DNA from 4 places in the Nostoc sp. ChiSLP03a genome. Region 1 is predicted to be linked to each of the others. Evidence: predicted binding sites of a transcription regulator. Region 1 holds the regulator's gene; each other region holds the start of a gene.
The links. Region 1 encodes NtcA, which controls nitrogen genes in cyanobacteria. Its sites were predicted from a motif close to TNTGTANNNNNNNNTACANA; they were not measured.
Positions count from the first base shown of each region.

Region 2: RMY32_RS04710 (DUF3155 domain-containing protein) is a predicted target of NtcA. The motif match lies at 2,622-2,641, and genes of this name have one in related genera.
Region 3: rpe (ribulose-phosphate 3-epimerase) is a predicted target of NtcA. The motif match lies at 2,709-2,728, and genes of this name have one in related genera.
Region 4: RMY32_RS14050 (Glu/Leu/Phe/Val dehydrogenase) is a predicted target of NtcA. The motif match lies at 2,991-3,010, and genes of this name have one in related genera.

Region 1 is NZ_JAVRBQ020000140.1:43,756-48,689, forward strand. Features, by position in the region: gene hisB (imidazoleglycerol-phosphate dehydratase HisB) at 1-389, opposite strand, end outside; gene fabI (enoyl-ACP reductase FabI) at 485-1,261, opposite strand; gene ntcA (global nitrogen regulator NtcA) at 1,640-2,311, shown strand; gene RMY32_RS23040 (DUF3084 domain-containing protein) at 2,480-3,970, shown strand; gene RMY32_RS23045 (resolvase) at 4,094-4,546, shown strand; gene RMY32_RS23050 (DUF3146 family protein) at 4,606-4,869, opposite strand.
Region 2 is NZ_JAVRBQ020000032.1:25,695-30,628, reverse strand. Features, by position in the region: gene RMY32_RS04725 (SDR family oxidoreductase) at 1-5, shown strand, start outside; gene RMY32_RS04720 (aldo/keto reductase family oxidoreductase) at 132-1,025, shown strand; gene RMY32_RS04715 (ATP-binding protein) at 1,027-2,382, opposite strand; gene RMY32_RS04710 (DUF3155 domain-containing protein) at 2,670-2,987, shown strand; gene RMY32_RS04705 (cofactor assembly of complex C subunit B) at 3,435-3,965, opposite strand; gene RMY32_RS04700 (PadR family transcriptional regulator) at 4,018-4,365, opposite strand.
Region 3 is NZ_JAVRBQ020000018.1:7,836-12,769, forward strand. Features, by position in the region: gene RMY32_RS02450 (serpin family protein) at 1-569, opposite strand, end outside; gene RMY32_RS02455 (S8 family serine peptidase) at 970-2,565, opposite strand; gene rpe (ribulose-phosphate 3-epimerase) at 2,755-3,462, shown strand; gene RMY32_RS02465 (HetP family heterocyst commitment protein) at 4,584-4,931, opposite strand.
Region 4 is NZ_JAVRBQ020000085.1:19,611-24,544, reverse strand. Features, by position in the region: gene RMY32_RS14065 (beta-ketoacyl-ACP synthase) at 26-1,171, shown strand; gene RMY32_RS14060 (GNAT family N-acetyltransferase) at 1,269-1,781, shown strand; gene RMY32_RS14055 (GNAT family N-acetyltransferase) at 2,092-2,607, shown strand; gene RMY32_RS14050 (Glu/Leu/Phe/Val dehydrogenase) at 3,095-4,384, shown strand; gene RMY32_RS14045 (Gfo/Idh/MocA family oxidoreductase) at 4,644-4,934, opposite strand, start outside.

The sequences.
Region 1 (4,934 bases):
CGTCCAGAAAAATCTAGCGCTACCTGAACTAAGGCTTCATCCAGCGGTGCAAGAAAATTACCAAAGCGGACAATACCCTTTCTGTCGCCTAATGCTTGGTTAAAAGCTTGCCCTAAAGTAATGCCTACATCTTCGTTAGTATGATGATCGTCAATTTCCCAGTCTCCCTTGGCTTGAACATCTATATCAATCAGCCCATGGGAGGCAATTTGATGCAACATGTGATCCAAAAACGGAATACCTGTTGCTGCTGTACAAGTTCCTCTACCATCCAGGTTGATGGTGACTTGCACATTAGTTTCACCAGTGGTGCGATGAACAGTGGCAATGCGAGGGGTTTGGGTTGAGCGATCGTAGTTTGAATTAACTTGGCGATTGGTTGTTTGCATGGGGAGTGAAAAGAGTTAAAAGTTAGGAGTTATGAGTTATGAGTTAAAAATTTATAACTCTTAACTCCTCACTCCTAACTCCTAACTTTATCGTGTCACATTCCCATAATTTCATATCCTGCATCTACATAGAGAATTTGTCCGGTAATGCCGCTGGACAAATCACTACACAAGAAAGCCGCAGCGTTGCCCACTTCTAGCTGAGTTACAGTGCGTCGTAGGGGAGCTACTTCTTCTACATGATGAATCATATCCAAAATCCCACCCACTGCTGAAGATGCCAAAGTACGGATGGGGCCTGCGGAGATGGCATTCACACGAATATTTTGCGGCCCTAGTTCAGCAGCTAGGTAACGCACACTCATTTCTAAACCCGCCTTGGCAATTCCCATAACGTTGTAGTTGGGGATTGCCCTAACACCACCTAAATATGTCAGGGTGACGATGCTACCTCCCTCTGTCATCAAAGGTTTGGCTGCACCACTTAACTGCACCAATGAGTAGGTACTAATTTCTAAGGCGGTGTTGAAGCCAGAACGAGAGGTTTGGCTAAAATCTCCACTTAAATCGTCTTTGCTGGCAAAGGCCAGACAATGGATGAGGATATCTAGCTTTCCCCACTGTTCGCCAATTGTCTCAAAAGTAGATTTAATTTGGTCTTCATCTTGGACATTACAGGGAAGAAATAGGCTGGGGTTAAGAGGCTCTACCAATTCCGCGACTTTTTTCTCCATCTTGCCGCGTTCATCCGGTAGGTAGGTAATACCCAGGTTTGCTCCGGCTTTGTGCAGCTGTTGGGCTATTCCCCAGGCGATCGAGCGGTTATTGGCAATACCTGTAACAAGGGCATTTTTTCCAGTCAGATTTAGCATAGAAATTGTTAATGCGATCGATCATTAGGAGCATACTAGAATCTGAGGCTAATTTATCTTTGTTTTATACAGGATTTGCAAAAATGAATATTGGTAAGAGTGTTTGCTGTGATAAAAATCTTGATTTTTTATAAAGATATTCTCAAGATATCTTTATTTGTTCTTCAAAAAACCTTTTAAATACAGTTATTGGAACTACTTATCAACAATTAGTAGCTGAAAGGATCAACAATTATGTATCATTATAAACAAAGAGTTATGAAGAGATTAGTTGGAGTATAGGAAAGTACAGAAAGGTTGACGGTGCTTTATTCATTTTTCGGGTGTATTCTTAGGTAATCAGTTTTTGTTTTTCCGGCATTGGGTAGGGGAAGGGAGATGATCGTGACACAAGATAAAGCCCTAGCAAATGTTTTTCGTCAGATGGCGACCGGGGCGTTTCCGCCAGTTGTGGAAACGTTTGAACGCAATAAAACGATCTTTTTTCCTGGCGATCCTGCCGAACGAGTTTATTTTCTTTTGAAAGGTGCTGTTAAACTTTCCAGGGTGTACGAGGCAGGAGAGGAAATAACGGTAGCGTTGCTGCGGGAAAATAGTGTTTTTGGTGTATTGTCATTGCTGACAGGAAATAAATCGGATCGGTTTTACCATGCGGTTGCATTTACTCCTGTAGAATTACTGTCGGCACCAATTGAACAGGTAGAGGTAGCACTCAAGGAAAATCCAGAATTATCAATGTTAATGCTGCGAGGTCTGTCTTCGCGCATTTTACAGACAGAGATGATGATTGAAACTCTTGCTCACCGAGATATGGGTTCTAGATTGGTGAGTTTTTTGTTAATTCTTTGTCGGGATTTTGGCGTTCCTTGTGCAGATGGGATCACAATTGATCTGAAGTTATCTCATCAAGCGATCGCAGAGGCAATTGGTTCAACTCGTGTTACCGTTACTAGGCTCCTGGGAGATTTGCGTGAGAAAAAAATGATTTCTATCCACAAAAAGAAGATTACTGTGCATAAACCTGTTACCTTAAGTAGGCAGTTCACATAAAAACAATTGGAGAAAGGGGAATCGGTGCGTGTTCTATTTTGAAAAATGACACTAATAGCTAGAGGTAAATCAAAAATTGAATAATTTCAGCTATTGCCAATTCCCACTTCTTTCCAGACAATGCTTAAAAGTAGTAGGCTGTATCTGGAAGGATTTCGGTAGCTAAAGATGACCACCGGATACATCCTCATCGCAGCAATTTTGATTCTGGGAGGCGTAATTGCCACCGTGGGCGATCGCATCGGCACACGAGTTGGCAAAGCCCGCCTCTCACTTTTTAAGCTTCGTCCGAAAAACACCGCCGTACTAGTAACAATTTTTACTGGTGGTCTGATTTCAGCATCAACTCTAGGGATTTTATTCGCTGCTGACGAAGGTTTGCGAAAAGGAGTCTTTGAGTTAGAAGATATTCAAACAGACCTTAGACAGAAGCGGGAACAGCTAAAAACCGCAGAAACGCAGAAAAGTCAGGTAGAGGGTGAGCTAAACCAAGCAAGAATTGCCCAAGCAAAAGCACAACAAGACTTGCAGGCAATTAATCAATCCTTGCAGGCGGCAAACGCCAAACAGAGGGAAACGCAAGCCCAGCTGAACCGCACCATTAATCAACAAGCCCAAACCCAAACTCAACTCCAACGCACTCAAGGTCAGTTAGGACAAGTTGTAACTCAATACCAAAAAGCTATAGCTGAGTTGCAAAGCGTTTCCAATCAGAGAAAGGAACTACAGGCGGCAGTTGAACTATTGAAGACAGAACGTCAAAGACTGTATGCAGAAGCGAAAAAAGCCATTGACGAAGCCAAAACAGCAATCGAAAAACGCGATCGCGAACTTGCTAACCGTCAAGAAGCCATAGAAGCACGCGATCAAAAAATTGGCCAACTGGATCAACTGATTCAAAAGCGTAACGTAGAAGTTGCAGCACGAGAGCAAGTGATTGCCAAACGGGAATCGCGCCTCAAAGAATTGGAAACACAACAGGAAGAACTAGAACAGGAAGTTGCCAGACTGGAAAAATATTATCAGTCCTACCGCGACCTGCGTTTGGGTAAGCTGGCCTTAGTTCGCGGTCAAGTTCTGTCCGCTGCTGTAATTCGTGTTACTCAACCTGCCGCTGCTCGTCAGGCAGTAGTACAACTTTTACAAGAAGCCAATCGCAACGCCAACCTCGAATTAAGCGAGCCTGGTACAAATTCGGCAAATTTAGAGCTGTTGCGCGTGACCCAGGATCGGGTCGATCAATTAAGCAAGCAGATTGCCGATGGTAAAGAATACGTCGTGCGAATTTTCTCTGCTGGTAATTACGTCAGGGGAGAAAAGCAGATAGAATTTTTCGCGGATACAGCCCAGAATCAACTGGTTTTTTCGGGAGGTGCGGTGCTAGCCACGACTACTGCTGATTCCCAAACCATGACATCTTATCAGTTACAGCAGCGGCTAGAAATACTGATTTCTGCTTCCCAATTTCGTGCCCGTAATGCCGGAATTGTCGAAAATGTGCAAGTAGAGGGAACTTTTCTGCGCTTTGTCAGCCAATTAAGACAGTATAATCAACTTTTGGAGATCAAAGCGATCGCAGCAGAGGATACTTATACAGCCGGGCCATTGAGAGTAAAATTGGTAGCAATAGTTAACGGAAAAATTATTTTTAGTACTTAAAAAATTATTTGCACACTGTTATTAGTAAGATTTAAACATATTGAACAGCAGTCAAAATAATTGCTATAGCTGCATTTTTTATTTAGCAGATACTATGCGAACATTTTTAATTTTTAATTAATTATGAATTTCCGTGAATTTTCACCAACGCAACCAGTCATCTTGGGGTTCGATCCAGGTCGAGATAAGTGTGGTTTAGGGGTGATGGGACTGGATCGGCAACTGTATTATCATCAAGTTGTGTTAGCAAAAGAGGCGATCGCTAGCATTGAGACACTGCGCCAAAGGTTTCCGATCTCTTTGATGGTCATGGGCGACCAAACTACAGCCAAACAGTGGAGACAGAGATTATATCAAGAATTGACAGAACCGTTGAGTATTATTTTAGTGGATGAGCGCTACACAACCTTAGAAGCACGCGATCGCTATTGGCAAATGTTCCCGCCCAAAGGGCTAATCAAGCTATTGCCACAGGGTCTACGACAGCCTCCAAGACCCATAGATGACATTGTTGCCATCCTCTTAATCGAAAGATACTTAAATCGCCTCACTGAATCAGCAACCAGCCAATTTTAGATTTTTTCTTCAATCCAAAATCTAAAATCCAAAATCCAAAATTGAATAACTCCTAAGTTTTAAAGTTCCGCCCGAATCGTAAAAGCATAGTCTCCTCCAGGCTCTAGCTGGTAATCTTGTTGCTCTAAGAATCGACCTAGAGGTTCTTTGATTAAGGCGCGACCTTGGGAAGGCTTGACGGCAAGTTCTCCCCGACGAAAATGCCACTGGAAATGCCACTCAAACTCACCCGCACTCACTTCACCCTCAAGGAAGCCGTGTTGCCAGGATTGGCGGGTAATTCTGACATGGGCAATGGTTTCTGGCAGACGTTTTGCACTCACAATGCTTTATGTCAAGTGTGGAATAGCAGCCGATGATGTAGGCTACTTATTTTATTTACCAAACA
Region 2 (4,934 bases), on a different contig from region 1:
AATGACAAGCGTTAAGAATCTATCGATCGCCAGGAGAGGGCTTCGATCGCACGCAGCGACATCAATCAGAAATGGACTCTACAAAATTGCTTTCGTTAAATCACTAAAAAATTCTTGGAGAAAGTAGCAATATGTCTGAGCAAACGAACCTTGGTGGCAATTTTACGCTGCCGAACACTTCAATAACAGTGAAGCGCATAGGTTATGGTGCCATGCAACTCGCGGGCCCGAATGTAATGGGTGCGCCGCGAGATGTGGATGCAGCCGTTGCTGTTTTGCGCGAAGCGATCGCCCTTGGCATTAATCATATCGATACCAGTGACTTCTATGGGCCTCACATCACGAATCAGATTATCCGACAAGCACTGCATCCCTACCCGGAAGATTTAGCGATCGTCACCAAGGTCGGGGCGCGTCGTCCTGAAGATGGCTCGTGGGTTCCCGCGATGTCGCCGCAGGAACTAACCGAAGCGATTCACGACAACCTGCGTAATCTCGGACTCGATGCGATCGATGTTGTCAATCTCCGCTTGATGGGTGACGTTCATGGGCCATCGGAGGGTTCTCTTGCAGAGCCGCTAACGACCTTAGCCGAACTTAAGGAGCAGGGATTAATTCGTCACCTCGGTTTGAGCAATGTCACACCTACGCAGTTGGCAGAGGCGCAAACGATCGCAGAAATCGTCTGCGTGCAGAATCAGTACAACGTAGCACACCGGGAAGATGACGCTTTCATTGACGACCTCGCGAAGCAGGGAATTGCTTATGTGCCGTTCTTCCCGCTAGGCGGGTTCAATCCGTTGCAATCGTCAGCCCTCGATGCTGTCGCAGCATCACTTGCAGCCACACCGATGCAGGTCGCCTTGGCATGGCTGCTTCAGAGATCGCCGAACATCCTATTAATTCCCGGAACGTCATCCATTAGTCATCTGCACGAAAACATCAAAGCGGCAGACCTGCAACTTTCACCGCAAGCGATCGCACATCTCGACGCGATCGCTACAACTGCGGTTCGTTCTCAATAGACTAATTCTCAACTTTCGGCAACCAAATAATAAATGTAGTTCCCGGCGCATTTGGTGAAGTGAATTTAGAGTTGATTGCAGGGCTGAAAACCTCAATTTCGCCCTGCATTTGCTCTATTAGTTGTTTAGCGATCGCTAACCCCAAACCTGTACCGGGAATTTCTGTTTGCGCTTGTACACCGCGATAATGCCGTTCTCCAAGATGTTCTAAATCCTGGGGTGGAATACCGGGCCCGTTATCACTAATAACTATTCCCTGAAAATGAGCTTTTTTTTGCCCTGCCTGAATCAAAATTTTGCCACCAGTGGGAGTGTATTTCAAAGCATTATCAATAATATTAGTTAACACTTCTCGTAATGCTTTGACATTGGCACGTACTAGAGATGAATTCTCTTGAATTTCAGTTATTAGTTTTAGCTTTCGCTCTTGAGCGATCGCTTTGGCTGATATTAATAATGGTTCTAATATATCTGCTAGGGAGCAGTCAACTGCTTTATCTCCCGTTCCCGGCAATAATAGCGGCGGTTTAGCGGATTTTTGAATAGTTGCTTCTACAAATACTCCATCTTCCGGTAGATGTAGTGGTGCTAAATCTGCCTCTGTCAAGTCAATTACTTGTTCAAATTGTTGCAGTAATTCTTTAAGGCGATCGCTTTCTCGGACAATACTATTTGCCACATCCCGGTTAACATCTGCTGGTCGTAGTCGTTTCAATAACAGTTTGCCAAAAGTCCGTAACGCCGTTAATGGGTTACGAAACTGATGCAATAGATTATCCAGCAAATCTCGCTGTTTTTCTTGGAGAATTTGTTGCTCGCGCAACTGTTGCTCAAACCATGCTCGCCGCTGATCTAAAATACAAGCGATCGCTAATGTTTGGGCTATCCGTTGAATCTGACTTTGTTCGTGTTCATTCCATACCCGGTCTTTCCTACCTGTCACTAATAACCCCATCATCACACCCTCATAAATCAAAGGTAAAACAATTTGGTTGCCACTAAGTAGGTATTCCTCTTTGAGATCGGGTTGAGACGTATCTGGTATCTCAGACTCCCGTGACGAAGTTGGAGATTCTGAACCTGCTGTCAATAACCTTCCCTGTTGATTGGGTAATATAAACGCCTTTCCAAGTTGAAGTTGCTTGTATGCCGTCGCTTCAATAGTTTCCTCTCCTGGCGGCAATAATGCTGTTTCCGGGTAAATCACCACAGGAATCAGTTTGGCATCGCCAGAAGGAGTATCTACCAATTCTTGTGTTAAGTACACAATACTTAAAGTTGCTCCTAGCCCTTGGGTTAGTAGCGCTATTTGCTCTCGACATAGAGCAAGAAAATCAGAACTGGCAGACATTAACATTTTTTAGCTTTTGCTCAAGATTATAGATTTTGAGGCATGATGTAAGAGAGGATACTTAATTTTTACCTCACTCATTTCATCAAGCTTAACTAAAATCTTCAAAAGAGATGGTTTGTACTAAGGAATTATATTCTTAGGTGATTTTATTTTCTGGATGTTTCAAAGATATTAACTTTCTTATATTAAAAGGTTAAAAACTATTGATATTCTGAACTAGAACCTATATAATGACGACGGATTTTGTAGCTATCACTACAATCTATAGCTTGAAAGAGGAGGACAGTATATTGGCAAGGAGACGCAAAAGGAAGAGTCGTCGTCGTCAGGAAGGACGGCGTATTTTGGAACACGTGCCTCAATATAGCATCGAAAGTGGCGAAGAAAAGCCAGTAACAGCAGCGAGAAGATTCATTCAAGCTGAAGGGATTTTGCCACCAGCGTTGCTACTTGTAAAGCGAAATGAACACACTACAGATCGTTATTTCTGGGCAGAAAAGGGACTGTTTGGTGCTCAATACGTAGAGGAAAACCATTTCTTGTTTCCTAGTTTGAGGGTGTTGGAACCTTCACCAGGTCAAGAACCTCTTGCTTTAGCTAGTCGGTGAACCATAGATGGTCATCTTGGGCATTGAATGTGGCTCCTGACTACTATTAACTGGCAAAATTGCTAAGTTTATGCAAAATTTAATTTTTTTTTAGTTTGTAGCTGATTTGCCAGTAAATCTAATCCAGGTAGTTGGAAAGTGAACCTGTTTCAAACCACGCTCGATTGCATGGGTTGATACTACTTTGATGACGCAGAAGGGAATGGGTATAGAGCCAAGTGCCTCTAAAAAGAAGAGTGAAGTTGCGCTCTAATGCCGTAGATGGTTAAGTAAGCTCTGTCAACGAATTTAAGTTAATGAATTTAAATTTTTTCCCCACAACCAAAGTCGTGGGGAAAACTGGCAAAGCAGCAGTCTTGATTTTCTCCTGACTACTTTCCATTGCCTGCATAGTAGGTTAGGTCAGAAGTCTGCATATCATAGTTAAGAGATGGTCGCAAAAATCAATTATTTCCCAGGCTTGAGCTGTAGAGTCCTTTGCAACTCGCCCAGTTCATCTCGATGGGCAACTACAGCAATCTTACTTGAGGAGGTTTGTTCGCTCTGAGTTGTTTCTACTTTGAGCGATACCTTCTCAAGTCTTCCAGATTTTTTCCAATAAAATAGACCACTTAAAGGCGACAGCAGTACCATCGCCAGAACAAGGGTACTCAGGCTAGGAAAAAGCAGGGATGCGACCAAAGATAGACAAACAATCCCAATCGCTGCCAATAAAGTGAGAAATATGGCTAAAAACCAACTGGGACGAACATTACCTTCAAAAATTACCTGATTTTGTTCTCGGTCTACCGCTGCCACTCGGTAAGACCGCGATCGAAAATACTCTTTTAATTGAGACATTAAAACAGCTTCATCTTGCTCAGATACTAGGTGGGCTGTTTCTGTGCGGTCTTTAGTCGAGGCACGAATAAAGAAAAACAGCCCAACCGATAGCAACAAGGTCAGCAGGAAGGTAGATGGCAGAATAGCAGTATCCATAACTAATTGTTAGTGTTTGACTGGAGGAGACTTATTCATTATCAATGATTCGTTACTTTTTCCTTTCGTTGATGTAGTTAAGCCATTGAAAAGCTAAATCCTGAGCTTGAACTTGCCATTCGGGAGAAACTTGGTACATCCGCCTGGGGCGCCCCCGTCCTTCGAGTTTCTTCCAATATCCAGTGATTGCCTTTTGGTCTTCTAGAAATTTGATTGCACTATAAAGTACGGTATCTGAAAGCCGATAGACGGGATACTCAGTTTCTAATTGCTCAATCAACTCGGTTCCGTAGGATTCACCTTGTAATAAAACAGACAGTATGTAACAAACTGCTAGTTCCTGACAAAGGTAAGTTGGCGGAGGATTCTCAAAAAATTGATATATATCCTCAAGTTTCATGGTTTGTGAATGGCTAAAAAAATGCCTTAGGGTAAAGTCTACAATCCTTGTAGTCAGTATACAGTGCTACTACTACGCGAGTAATACATATAAAGCTACTTAGACTAGATATTCATTGCGTAAACATCAAACAATTACCCACGCCTGTGAAGTTGTGGGGCGAGTTTGCGAGTTTTAGGGGCACAAAACAATGTACCCCCACTCAAGCTCGATACGGTGTGGTGAGGAGCGAACAGACAGTGAGAGACTCAGTATCTTGGTGTTAACTGATGCCGAGCTGCTTAAGCAATAAAATGCCATCGAAGAAATTTTACAGGTAAAATGCTATTTTGTCTGTAAAGCTTAATAAACACTTTGTTTTACAGTGATTTTCCCAATGCAAATTCTAAAATCTTAAGCTGTGGGATATATCTGAGATCGAACTGCTACGTCGGTAGACATACTTAAGCAGTAACCATTTCTGATTTCCTCGATCGCAGAATTTCTTGTCTTATTTGACAAGTGTGATAGTAAATTTATCAAAGAAGGCGCTAAACTCCCTTCGTCCTCTCCTCTTCGCCTTCCTTTAT
Region 3 (4,934 bases), on a different contig from region 1:
ACTTTGGCTTGATAGAAGTCCTGGGTTCTCTTGAGAAAGTCTGGTGCAAAGCTAACCTTTTGATTTGCCCAAAGTGAGTTAGCAATTTTCAATTGCACTTTCGTATCCGAATTGTCTAAAAGCTGTTTTAATACCGTCGCATAAGAAGAGTTGATTTCTGGTAGATTCATTCCCTGTAATTCTAGGGTTTTTGCCATTGCTTGTTGAGTCGAGCCGCTAGCGCCGTTATAAGTCATAGCAAGAGCGATCGCAACACTCGAAGGTGAGATAAAAATATTTTTCTCACCCCGATCGTTTTTCAGAACTTCTGAAAATAGTTTGAAGCCAAACTTGTTGCTAGACTCAACAATTTTTGTATCAGTGTTGGCTGTTTTTTTTTGCAATGGAGTTTCTGGCTGAGGTAAACTAGATTGGGCAATGGCACTTTTATTACTATCGACTTGAGAACACCCTAATACACTGAATAGAACAACGCTTGCAGCTGCCAAAGCATAACGTCTGCCTAGACTAACACCGTAACGTCTTTGCAGGAAATTTTCTTTCGCATCACTCAATTTATGGCGATTCATTCTGCTACCTCACTTGCCAAAGATTCCCGATTTGTGCTCAGAATTGACGCAGATACTGTGTCAATGATTAACTATTGCATTTACTCCAATAGAAAAATGGGACTGTTACAGTTTTCGTAACAGCAAATTAGTAGCTCAGAGTAATTAAACACAACTTGGGGAGTTGCTAATTCTTGATTGAGACGGCTATACAGACGACTTATAAAAAATTTTTTTCTTAAAGAATTTTTATCTTTACGTATAAACGTATTGTAAGCTACGCGCTCGAAAAATAAGTACTTCTGTGAGGTTTTTATAGATCGAATCGAAATTTATCAGAGGCTGGAAATCTCGTTCCCATGCTGCGTATGAGAACGAGAAAAACGCTGTAATTTTACACAGATATTTGTGCTAACTTATTTCAATTAATAGGTACACTCCACCAAGCTAAACTGTAGGGTTGAGTCGCTTCATTGAGCTTTTGACGAAATTGGACGCGGATTTTGTAATTGCCAGTAGCAGTAACGGGGCAGAAAATATGTTCTACACTATCAATTTGGCTGATTGAGGAGCAAACAGCACCAGCTTCCGAATTTTGAGCATCAGCTTTTACTAAGTAGAGATCGAGATTATTTAAGCCGCGATCGCGAAAATTTTCGCCTACGTCATATTGCTGGTTTTTATTTTTATCGTTGAGTTCTACCAATCGATCCCAAGTCAGGGTGACAGCAACAAAACTTCCCTGCTTTAACGGTTTTGCTAATATATAGTCAACAGATGCTCCAACATCAACTGTGCGATAATCCCAACCAATAGCCGGTACCGCAGCTGATGCTTGCCATTGACCAGCACTAAATTGCTGATAAGCGCGAAATACATTCAAATGACCCGCTCCCATTTGGGCATCCAAGGGAATCTTTGGATCTTTATAAGCATCAGAATCTAGCCAGTTTTGATTTTGCTTATCAATTAGCGTCCGAGTCATTCCCAACCTTAAGCCATCGCCGCTATCTAGAAGTTTGTCTGCTGAATTCAGTAATACAGCTTTCATCACTTGATGACGCCGAGAATCAATGCTCCAGTGGGGTTGTTTTGTCCGCATCTGTCGGTCTGCAAGTTCCTGCAACAGAGCAACAGTAGCTGTAACTTGAGGCGCGGCAAAACTAGTACCTGTAACCTTGTTCAATTTGCCATCTGGATTGAGCAAAGGAATATTATTACCAGGAGCAACTAAACTGATAGCGCGACGCCCATCAAGGTCAAATTCCTTTCCAGCTAGTCTTTGATTCACCCCTTGGTTAACACCCGCCAGATTAGCCACATCTACTTTGTTAAAAACTCCCCCTCGGCGGGATGAAAAAGCCACGTTGATTGCATTAAAATTATCTGTAGGAATAGGAATGCCGCCTTTGCCCTGGTTGCCTGCGATCGCATACAAAACATCATGAGCGCGACTAGACCAGTCAACACATAAAGTTAATAAAGCATTGCCGTCTAAAGTAGCTTCCGGTCGAGGATCGCGGCTCAGAGGTTCCCCAAAGCTAAAGTTAATCGCACGGACATCGCCACTATTTTGGAGCGCTATGTGTTGTGCCGATAAACACTCTTCTGGCTGACCCATGTTTTTAGTCGAACCTACTGCTGATGAATACAATCGCGCTCCCGGCGCAACTCCTGGCAAAGCTTTGTCTTGACTCACCATCACACCAGCGACATTGTAGGCGTGGGGGTCAACACCACTATTAGACTTAGCTGGGCCATTGCGTAAGAAAACCGCTGCTAAAGATATGGCACGATTTTTAGACACCGCCTTATCCCACCCAAACATTCCCGGCCGACCAATTTCCACTTGACCAATAGCAATCTTGCGACCGATTAAATTATAAGGAGCTTGGTGTAGCTTCAAAGCATCAATACCGTTAGTTCCCAAAGCAGACTCTAAAGCCGAAGCCATTACCGGCGCACTCAGACAAGAAGCAGTTAATCCCCAAATTATCCAGGTTAGTTTTTTAGTCATTTGTTATTTGTCATTAGTCATTGGTCAAGAGTTAGGAGTTAGGAGTTAGGAGTTAGGAGCTAGGAATTCGGAGTTATTATTTTCCCTCTGCTTTCTACTCCTGCAAAAAGACCGGGATCAAACTTATGAGTCTTGCTCAATGCTTTGTTACAATGCTTACAGACGAGGACGCTTAAAAACCCACTAGCCATGACCCAAAACCTATCTCAAAAGCCCATTGTAATTTCTCCATCTATCCTATCAGCCGATTTTAGCCGTCTGGGTGACGAAATTCGCGCCGTAGACGCAGCCGGAGCAGATTGGATTCATGTTGATGTAATGGACGGTCGTTTTGTACCTAATATTACGATAGGCCCTCTGATTGTGGAGGCGATTCGTCCGATTACAACTAAGCCACTGGATGTCCATTTGATGATTGTGGAGCCAGAAAAGTATGTAGAAGGATTTGCTAAAGCGGGTGCCGATATTATCTCCGTACACTGCGAACATAATGCTTCTCCACATCTGCACCGCACCTTGGGGCAAATTAAAGAGCTTGGTAAAAAAGCTGGTGTTGTACTTAATCCTGGTACTCCTCTAGAGCTAATTGAATATGTTCTGGATTTGTGCGATTTAGTACTAATTATGAGCGTCAACCCTGGTTTTGGTGGTCAAAGCTTTATCCCTGGTGTATTACCTAAAATCCGCAAGCTGCGCCAAATGTGTGATGAACGTGGTCTCGACCCCTGGATTGAAGTGGATGGGGGGCTGAAGGCAAATAATACCTGGCAAGTTTTGGAAGCGGGAGCCAATGCGATCGTCGCCGGTTCAGCTGTGTTTAATGCTAAAGATTATGCTGAGGCTATTACAGCAATTCGCAACAGCAAGAGTCCCACTCCAGAATTAGCTAAGGTTTAATTCCTTTTTGAATTAACCAATTATTAAATATGGAAGTGAAAAGGAATGTAGAGACGTAGCGGTACTACGTCTCTATAAGAGTTTGAGATTAATTTCACCAGATATCTATTATCCACAAAAAATAAGGTGGGCAATTTGCCTACCTTATTTCTTTTTATATACATATAAAAAACTGGAAGCTATTCAAGTTTTGAACTTCCAGTAGTGTTATATAAATTGAAAGTTTAGAAACCAAAGATAATCCCGGTTGGGAGGACTAGGATTACAATAGTTGAAAGAGAAGCGTATGAGCTACTAGTTCTACCAGCCAAGGATAACAATTTCACCGTCACTTTTCTATTTCCGTTCCTGGAATTGATGTTAAGCGTTTGCAATATTTAACTAAAGCAACACCAACCACAAGATAGAAAGTTTGATCGGCATTACTCGCACCGTCTGCAGTCAGTGAAAGCTGTGTAAAATTTGGTTCGGGGGAATCCACCTCCCCAAATTCTCTTTGCTCAGACTTCCTCAGAAAAAGAACCACCAGTAGTAACAGTTGAATTATTGGTCTTGGTCTAGGAGTTATTTACTCCATGAAATGCTGACTACTTTTGTAATCAGTTTGATTTATTTCATAGTTAGAACTAATCGTTGATTTTATTTTTTAAATTAACTTGCTTGCCAAATCACCTCTATTTTGGTTGAAGTTGTAGTTGTTATTAGTTTACCAATATCATTAGTATATATTTGCCATTTTGGCAGATTTTTGCTAAATTAATGAAATTAATGACTGCGATAGAAAACCTGCTATGCTATAAAATTTAAATTAGCATCGCAGGCTTTCAGATAATCAATCAACTTTAGAGCAGAATCTCTTGATTCCAAATACTTTTTAATTGAATCCACAGGATTTCAAGGAAACGTCTTAAACATTTTCTGGTTTTAATGGCGATTTGCTCGATTGATGTTCGTTAATTTGCTGTGTCAATCTCTGGCTTAAACTCCCACCAAGGATTTATAAAAAAAGTTAGGTTTAAAACCTCGCCCTCGTGGACAAAAAAATCCTTGTCTCACTCGGTCGGTGGAAACCCCACTCATATTGTGGGTGGCTGTATTTAATGCGTGAATTTTGAATTGATTCATGCTTTTTGCTTTCTAACTACTTCTAGATAAGCTAGGTCTTTAATTTTGCTTAAGCAGCTTGATGACACATTATTCTCAGGCCGAGAATCATGAGTGTGTTTTAGCATTTTTAGATTTTCAGTTTGCTGTTGTTTTGTCCTATCGGCTTGAGAATTTTCTTTGAGCAATCGATTGTAGGTGCGATATGGAATGTAATGGAGAGGATTATAACCACCAAATCGCAGCATTAAAACACATGCCCAGGAATACTTTCCGGCAAGAATTGCCTCAACTACTTTGTCAAATTGTTGAGCTTTCACTGTCTTATCTAAGTTACTACTAATACCAGCAATGTCTTGATTCATCAT
Region 4 (4,934 bases), on a different contig from region 1:
AGATTCTTTACTCCTAAAATTCAGATTGGTTAAAGTTTGTGTCACTGGTATTGGTTTAGTTTCTGCCTTGGGTGGAAGCTTAGAGGATAGCTGGCGAAATTTAATCGCAGGTAAATCTGGAATTGGGTTACATCAACCATTTCCAGAACTTACACCACTTCCTCTAGGTTTGATTGGCGAACAACCATCTGAGTTGACAAGGTTAACTCAGATGGTTGTTGCTTCTGCTTTACAAGATTCTGGGTTAGTTGCACCTTTAGCTGATTGTGCTGTAGTCATTGGATCGAGTCGCTCTTATCAAGCGTCTTGGGAAATGCTGGCGCGGCAAATGTATAACGCGAATCATTTCCCCGTGTCCTCTTTTGGAAATTGGCTAGATATATTACCTCATTTCAATGCGATCGCAGCTGCAAGACAAATTGGTGCATCTGGGATAGTTTTGGCACCAATGACAGCTTGTGCTACTGGAATTTGGTCTATTGCCCAAGCAGCTATGCTTATACAAACTGGGCAATGTCAACAAGCGATCGCAGGTGCAGTGGAAGCGCCGATTACACCTTTAACTTTAGCTGGATTTCAGCAGATGGGTGCTTTGGCAAAAACTGGCGCTTATCCCTTTGATTTGCACAGAGAAGGCTTAGTCTTGGGTGAAGGCGCAGCTGTGTTTGTCTTAGAATCAGCAGAGTTTGCAAAGCAGCGTCAAGTAAAAGTGTATGGTGAAATTCTCGGTTTCGGCTTAACCAACGACGCATATCATAGTAATTCACCAGAACCTGAAGGGAAAAGTGCGATCGCTGCTATCAAACAATGTCTAGAACGTAGTTGTCTATCACCAGGCGATATCGATTACATTCATGCTCATGGCACAGCTACCCAGCTAAATGACCAGATAGAGAGCATGGTAATCCAGCGTTTGTTTCCCCAAGGCGTGGCGGTTAGTTCCACAAAGGGAAGCACAGGTCATACACTAGGGGCATCTGGAGCTTTAGGTGTAGCTTTTTCTCTCATGGCGCTAAAGCATCAAATATTACCGCCTTGTTTAGGATTGCAGCAGCCAGAATTTGATTTAGATATCGTTACAGCCGCACGTCTAAGTAAAATTCGCCAGGTATTATGTTTGAGTTTTGGCTTTGGAGGACAGAATGCCGCGATCGCGTTAGCAGCTCTTTAGCTCCCTTGTCGTCTCCTTAAGTCAAAAACCTAAAACGTTCAACATCTACTTGTTACTATAGTTTTGAAAAATAAATTGTGATTAAAAGGGAATATGAATGGCGATTGCTATTCGACAAGCTCGTGACGACGAACTTGAAGCGCTGATTCCGATACTACTGTTGGCAGAACAATCGGAGCGTGCACTGCGATGGGGGCTTGCTAACCTCGTTGATGCTGTATATCGCATGGACGACAACGAACACTTGGTTGGTGCAGCAACGATGAAATGGCGCAGCGACCCCTGCGAAATTATGGAACTTGGTATAGCCCCTGACTTTCAAAGGCAGGGTTTAGGTAAGGAGTTCGTTGCTTGGTTGATTCAAGAGGCGAGGCAACGCGGCAAGAAACAGACACTCGTCGGCACGTCTAATTCAAGTCTTGGCAACATTGCTTTTTATCAAAAGTGCGGATTTCGGATGGATAGTGTGCGCCATGACTACTTTTGGTATTTACCTCAGCCAAGCTACGAAAATAGCATTCAGATTCAGGACTTGCTCGTATTTCGTTTCGATTTGGTGCCATCCTCAACTAAGAAAAAAAAACAAACTCCAAGAGGAAAAGCAAATTAGGTATGAAAGCTAGGGTAAAATTGGTTCTTCGGGATGAAGAGGGAGAATGGCAGCAATAATGGTTCCCACTTAATGCCTGCTCGCCAAAAAATTTACAGATTATATTGAGATAGTAGCTTATACCAATTTTTTATGAAGCTGCATAGAATTCGATCCCCCCTAGCCCCCCTTAATAAGGGGGGAACCAGAAAAATGTCTATCAAAGTCCCCCTTTTTAAGGGGGATTTAGGGGGATCAAGATATGTGCAACTTCACATTAAATTGGTATTAGATATAGGTATAGCTACTTTAAGCTTGAGTGACTAGTGCTATGTACATTGAATCATTATCGATAGCAACCTTGGAGCAAGCAATTCACTTAAGAGAGGAAGTTTTCCCAGGTGTGAGTAATAGTAGTGATAGTCCATCGCTGGCGGCAAGTTTATATCGAGATGAATATGCTCAATGGTTTTCAAACAGTGGAATTACCCAACTCAATTACTGGGTTGCTATCGATGAGAAATCTTTCCAAGTAATTGGGCTAACTGGGTTATATTGCAAAAGCGAAGACGAACAAGAAGCTGACTGGTTAGGCTGGTTTTGTGTAGCATCACAATTTCGAGGAAAAGGAATTGGAAAAGAGCTATTAGACTTTACCATCGACTTAGCACAAGCAAAAGCAAAAAGGTACTTACGTTTGTATACTTGGGAACATTCTTCTTCTTATGTAGCCCGGATGCTTTATCTCAAACGCGGTTTTTACCAAATTGGTGAATCCCTAAACAGCAGTGGATTTAAAACTATCTATCTTGAACTGCAACTTGATCGCATTATTCATAGTGGATGAAGAAATTCATCTGGTTACAATATTGCAAGGCTTTTTGTACATTCGATTATTTCAAGTGTCTGAAACGATGATTTTTCGTTCAAACTAGATCAAAAAGGCGATCGCATCAATTAGAGTGCGATCGCTTTTGTTATAGATTTTGTCAAAGCCTAGATCATCGGCAGCTAACAAAACGTGAGTTCGATGAACCTCTCCCCAACCTCTCTCCGAGGCGGAGAGGGGCAGAAATATTTTTAGTTGACAACGAAAAAATTAGGGTTTCAAAGCCTCTCTCCCTGTGGGGGAGAGGTTGGAGAGGGGTTTTTAGAGCCGTCGAACTCACGTTAAGTGAATGTATTGGTCCGTATACTGCTTTGCACAATAAGCAGAATATATAATAAAAAACTGTAACAAAAACTACAAAATTTATCCTTTTTTTTTGAAAAAGGATAAGCTTAAGTACAGATGAGATCCGGTTCGCAAAGATACCGTGATTAGGAGAAAATTTATGATTTCAAGATCCTCGTTGCTGTCAGAACCTGCTTCGCCAGCGCATATATGCCCCTTTGACCAAGCGTGTAGTTACTTAGAAGCGGCAGCTAAAGAATTAAATTTAAATCAGGGTTTGCTAGAAATTCTCAGCCATCCGCGTAAGGTTGTCACGGTTTCCATTCCCGTGAAACTAGATAATGGGGAAATACAAGTTCTCGCTGGACACCGAGTGCAGCACTCTGATGTCTTAGGCCCATACAAGGGCGGAATTCGTTACCATCCGGCCGTGACATTGCGCGAAGTATCTGCTTTAGCAATGCTGATGACCTGGAAATGTGCCTTATTAGGTATTCCTTACGGTGGTGGGAAAGGTGGCATTGCTATAGATCCCAAACGCTACAGTGTTGGTGAATTAGAACGAATCAGCCGCCGTTATATCAGCGAGTTGATTAAAGATATTGGGCCTTCCGTAGATATTCCTGCGCCAGATATGGGTACTTCTGCCCGTGAAATGGCTTGGATGATGGATACTTACTCTGTAAATGTTGGTCATGCTGTACCAGGAGTTGTAACTGGAAAACCACTTTCGATTGGTGGTTCTCTGGGACGAGAAATGGCAACCGGACGTGGCACAATGATTATTGTCCGTGAGGCATTAGCAGACCGAGGTAAATCCTTAACAGGAGTGCGAGTAGCTATTCAGGGTTTCGGTAACGTCGGCTGTGCCGCAGCAGAATTACTACATGAAGCAGGCGCAAAAATTATCGCCGTTTCAACTGGTGCAGGGGGAATATTCTCTGAAACTGGCCTTGATATTCCCAAATTAAAAGTCTACGCCGCTGAAAATCGCAAGAGTATTGTCGGTTTCCCGCAATCTGTACCAATTAGCAATGCAGATTTATTAACTCTACCCTGTGATGTCTTAATACCAGCAGCTTTGGAGAACCAAATCACTGAAGAAAATGTCAATCAGGTGCAGGCGCAAATTGTCGCAGAAGCAGCTAACGGCCCGGTTACTCTTGAGGCTAACTTGGCCTTAGAGGCGCGGGGTGTGACAGTGTTACCCGATATTTTGGCGAATGCTGGCGGTGTAGTAGTCAGTTATTTAGAGTGGGTGCAAGGTCTTTCTTACGTATTTTGGGATGAGGAGCGCGTCAACCGCGAAATGGAACATTTGATGGTGCAAGCCTATCGCAAAGTGATTCATCAGTCGGAGGTACGGCAAATTTCTTTAAGGCTAGCAGCTTATACACTGGGGGTAGGTAGAGTAGCTCAAGCGTTGACTGACAGAGGTCTTTATCCTTAATCTTTGGGCATAGACAGCAGTTTTTAATTGAATAGATAAAATATAAGGGCACAATATTATAGTTGTGCCCTTATTATGTTATGAATAGTCGGTGTTTCTGTTAAGCGATCGCTACAACATAACTAGTAGTTCGCCAAGTTTCCTTGGCGGGGTAAAGGGCAAGGGGTAAAGGAAAAAGGTTTTCATTCCTTCCCCTTTCCCCTTTTCCCAGTCCAAACATAGCAATTTTGGGTTGGCAGACTACTAGTGGTCTATCGCATTATGACTCGCCAGAAGGTGCAGCAGCGTGGATTAAGTCTGGCTTCGCGTCATTAGGAGGACGCTCAATAGTTTGATCTGATGTGGGACGTTGATGGCAATCGCGAGTTTGGATTTGCACAGGTTGACCAGTTTCAATTGACTGATAAAGCGCTTGAATGATCGAAACATCAATCAATCCTTCCGTTCCAGATGGCTCTGGGTCTTTATCTTGCAGAATACAATCAGAGAAGTAGGTAAATTCAGCCGCTAGTTGATCGCGATCCTTAAAAGTCCGCTCTTGGATTTCACC